Regions from separate parts of the Pseudoalteromonas xiamenensis genome, predicted to be linked through region 1. Evidence: predicted binding sites of a transcription regulator. Region 1 holds the regulator's gene; the other holds the start of a gene.

Evidence for each region. The regulator ArgR, encoded in region 1, controls arginine synthesis, uptake and breakdown. The targets are predictions, from matches to a motif close to ANTGAATANNTATTCANT.
Region 2: the regulator ArgR is predicted to act here: its motif matches at 1,181-1,198, upstream of NI389_RS05910 (OadG family protein).

Annotation. Positions count from the first base shown of each region.
Region 1 is NZ_CP099917.1:1,457,750-1,460,161, forward strand. Features, by position in the region: gene mdh (malate dehydrogenase) at 1-316, opposite strand, end outside; gene argR (transcriptional regulator ArgR) at 599-1,066, shown strand; gene NI389_RS06735 (Dyp-type peroxidase) at 1,049-1,972, opposite strand.
Region 2 is NZ_CP099917.1:1,278,751-1,281,162, forward strand. Features, by position in the region: gene oadA (sodium-extruding oxaloacetate decarboxylase subunit alpha) at 1-889, opposite strand, end outside; gene NI389_RS05910 (OadG family protein) at 893-1,147, opposite strand; gene NI389_RS05915 (YcxB family protein) at 1,514-1,981, shown strand; gene csrA (carbon storage regulator CsrA) at 2,027-2,218, opposite strand.

The DNA of each region.
Region 1 (2,412 bases):
CCATGCCTTCCGCTAACGCTTTTACGATGCTCGCGTTTACATTGAATAGATCAGAGCGATCCATACCAGGCTTACGAGGCATACCTGCAGGAACTAAAACGATATCCGCATCGACAAGCGCTGAGTCAAGATCATCTTTACCATGACCTGTCACTTTCACTGCTGTAGGGATGTGAGACAAATCAACAGCAACACCAGGTACAACTGGCGCTACGTCGTAAAGCGCTAGCTCAGAACCTGCTGGTAAACCAGTTTTTAGTAGTAGAGATAGAGCTTGGCCGATACCACCAGCAGCACCTAAAACAGCAACTTTCATGGGAATTCTCCATAATTTGAGGTAGGAATAAAAAGTGCCATAAAGATAATGAAAAGCACCGATAAAAACAAATTAATCCTGCTTATATTCGAGATTTTTTCGACCATAGTTGTAAACATCGCGACACTTAGTGCCATTGTAAGACTACAATCGAGCAGACGTGCGCATTGATATATGTCGCCACTTGTACTGCCTTCGGCGAAAACATCATCACGAAAACTTGGGCATCAGTACGTATTTGTGTAGAATCATCCAGATATAGCAATAAGCGAGCGAGTAGTTATGCAACCTCAAGAAAAACAAGAAGCACTAGTAAAAGCATTCAAGGCATTGTTAAAAGAAGAAAACCTTTCTTCGCAAGGCGAGATTGTCGACGCGCTCAAAGATCAAGGTTTCGATAACATTAGCCAAAGCAAAGTATCTAGAATGCTGAGCAAATTTGGGGCCGTTCGCACTCGTAATGCTAAACAAGAAATGGTCTACTGTTTACCTGTGGAAATGGGCGTACCAACCGCGAAAAGCCCACTTAGACAACTTGTTTTAGATATCATGCATAATGAGATGATGATAATCATTCGTACAAGCCCTGGCGCTGCGCAACTTATTGCTCGCTTGCTCGATTCTCTTGGCAAAGCAGATGGAGTACTTGGTACGATTGCGGGTGATGACACTATCTTCATTGCACCAGCAAAAGTGTCTGAAATTGATTTAACGTTAGACCGTGTTCGCACACTATTCGATAACGTCTAATCGTTCAGCCATCGATTTCAAAAACTGGACAGAGGGCGCAAAAAATGCAGCGCCCATGTCACTATGAGTGAAGTCTAACCATCGGTCGTAGCACTCATCATCACCTAATCGTTTTTTCAGTACGAGTGCCAAACCATCGCCATGCGCACTGCAACTCAGCCATAAACTGCCTTGAACGTGTACATCACCAAACGGCATACTCTGATTTAGTAACAAAGCCAGACCATTTTCATCTTTCAATTCACTCAGCGTTGCATGACTATCAGGCGTTGGGGGTAGGATCAATTGATTGTCCAACCGAGTTCGACCCATAATCTGTTCTTGTTCGCTCACCTCTAAACGATGCCAACCCGCCAATTCAAATTTTACACGTGTGGTGTGCACATAACTGCCTTGATCATCTGGTTGATTAGGATTACTCACCAACGCAACTTGCCGCTTTAAACGGCCATGTGGCGCATCACCGCCATACACAAAACCGTTAAAATCTCGTCCATCGAGAAATCGAAAACAACGAACTTGAGATACCAGTTCAACACCTGGGCCAAATATCTGTAAAGCACGCTGCGCAAAGAGATGGTTTACATCCTCTCTATCGGAACGAATCACCAAAAGTAAGTCAAACGGTTGGCTGTGAATACTGTGTTCTGAATGGCTAATGTGGGGAAAACTTCGAAGTTCAGATGGAATAAATTCAGGGTAGATATGTGGCCAATATTGCGCACCGACAGCAATAAAGGAACTAATCATTGACTCAGAAAACTGATCGTTAAACTCGTCTTGCAACATTAACAATTCGGGGAGCTGAACACGCACTGCTTCATCATGACCGTCTAACACGTTGAAAAAGAGATGTAATCCATGCAGATTTGCTTCTGCACAAAGTCCTGATTGCGCTTGCGCCATACCGAAACAGTACCCAATTCTTGATATTATTGTTGTCCAGCGACACAAAACGCTTTGTTTTGTATGCCTCTCTGATTTTTCGCATTCAAACAAATGCCCACACAACGATATTGTAAAAGCACAAGTCCGCAGCCAAAATTCGATGTTAACCAATCCTCTTACGCTCATTAACCTCAATGCAAAGCATCGAAGACTCCGTCGCAACTTAAATAAAAACACCCAAAAGTAGTTCTGCTCAACTTAAGCAAATAACGCTTGAATGTAATTACTTGTGATTGGCCAAAGGTAAGTATATGTCGAGGCGATAAATTTCAGCAACCCATACTGTCAATCGAGACATTCGTGAGGTGTTTTTGAATGCAGATTGTTCGATATTTAAGCATCTATATGTATATATACACGCAAATATGAGCGCGAATAACTCAAATCTACGACAATGC
Region 2 (2,412 bases), 180 kb from region 1:
GCACTTGTGCGGTAAGAATACGCCCATCGACCCCTTTAAGACTACCTTCAAATGCAGCGTACTTTTTACGAACATCTCTGAAATATGCGGCAATTTCTTCTAACGCATTCAGGTCCAGCCCAGTATCTCGTTCAGTTCCTTCAGTGATTGCCACTAGCGTTTCCGTCGCGCTGTGCCCGTATGTCATACTCATCGACGAGATTGCGGTATCCAACATGTCGATGCCAGCATCAATCGCTTTTTGATACGTGGCTGTACTCAAGCCTGTTGTTGCGTGACATTGCATCGCGATTGGAATAGAAACCGTGCTTTTCAACCCTGAAATCAACGCATCAGCATCATACGGCTTCAACAGACCCGCCATGTCTTTGATACAAATAGAATGACAGCCCATTTCCTCTAATTTTTTTGCCTGTTCTAACCACATATCAAGTGTGTGAACAGGACTCACTGTATAGGAAATCGTTCCTTGTGCATGCGCGCCAACATTCACCGCCGCACGAATAGCGGTCTCTAAATTGCGCACGTCGTTCATTGCATCAAAAATACGGAATACATCTACACCGCTGTGATGAGCCCTTTCAACGAACTTTTCAACAACATCATCAGCATAATGGCGGTAACCCAACAAGTTCTGTCCACGTAATAACATTTGTTGTTTTGTTTTTGGCATTGCCTCTTTCAGTGCGCGAATACGATACCAAGGGTCTTCGCCGAGATAGCGGATGCAAGCATCAAACGTCGCACCTCCCCAAGATTCAACTGACCAATAACCAATGTTGTCAATCTTCTCTGCAATAGGAAGCATGTCTTCCAATCGCATACGAGTTGCGAGGAGAGATTGGTGAGCATCGCGTAGAACGAGTTCTGTAAGTTTAAGCTGCGCCATGATTTACCCCTGTTGATGTTGTTTTTTATATTGCGCGACTGCTGCGCTAATTGCTGCAACGTGAGCTGGGGATACCCCCTCTGCTACTTTTGGTAAAGAGGTTTTCTTAACATTCTTCGTTTCAATTGGTGCTTCTTCGCCAACTAACTTAGCGACCAATTTGACGATAAAAATGAGTAAGACCAGAAAAACAAATACACCAACCATGCCAGTTAACATGATATTTGCTGCTGTAATAAGCGTCGATGTGACGTCCATCCCTCTCCCCTTAAATAATATTTACGCTGTTTTTTTGAATAATTATTCTTAGATAATATCAAATTAGCAACAGCTGTCCACTTTATTGTAAATTGGTATTACCAAATGCAATTCATATTGATTTCATAAAGATAACGGTAAATTAACGAAAAAAGACCATTTACATGAAAAATATTCAAAATACCTTTCGTTAATAACCGTTCTCTTTAACTTTGTTTTCTGCAACTAAAGAAACAGAAATTGGTATTACCAAATAACTACATCCTGCTTCACTCATAATATCAATTTAGGAAAAACGCCACGACGAAAAGCCATTGTCTTTCGATTGCGGTATAATCAATTCTGCTATCAAAGAGTGAGTTTCACATGCAGTTTTCTTATCAATACACTTTGGATAAAACGTTTTATCGCGAGTGTTTTCAACAATGCGCACCCTACAGTGCGGCAAACAAACCCAAGTATTTACTATTGATTAGCTTAGTCGCTCTGGGCTTGTTTTCCATTTACGGACTAAACAATCATTACTTGGGTAACTTTATGATTTTACTCGCAGTGCTTGAATGCATAGCTTATTACTTCAAAGAAGCTTGGTGGGTACAACGACAGTTATGGTCACGAGCCGGTGGTTCAAAAGTAGAGGTTAATGTCACCAACAAGGGCATTGAAACGAAAAACCGTGGAAACACGATGAGTTGGACATGGGATGAATTTTTGCAGGTACATCGAACCGACAAAGGCATCGTGTTAGTAAGCAACAAAGGGAACCATTATCTGAGCGATGCTCACATGCCGGACGGTTTATTAGAACAAATCCTCCAGAAAGTAAAAAAGTAGCCAATGGCTACTTTTTTTAATATGGTTTTACGCGATAACGCATAATTACATGCTATCTGAAGAAGGACCCGTCTTCTCCGCTTGGATTCGCATGTAGATTTCTTCACGATGCACTGACACATCTTTAGGCGCATTTACGCCAATACGTACTTGGTTTCCTTTCACACCTAGCACAGTCACAGTTACCTCATCTCCGATCATGAGGGTTTCACCAACTCGACGAGTAAGTATTAGCATTCTCTTGCTCCTGTTATTCCGATTAATTCAAAAGATTCCGCTGCAATTACATTTTAAAGAAAAGTTCTTATAAAAGTAAGTAAAACTCAACAACTAAATACTTTCCAGAAAAAAATCTTCGGTTTTACGCAAAAATTACAGCAAAACGCCCTTTTCCTTAGAATCAGCCCCAACATGACACACTAAACCTATTT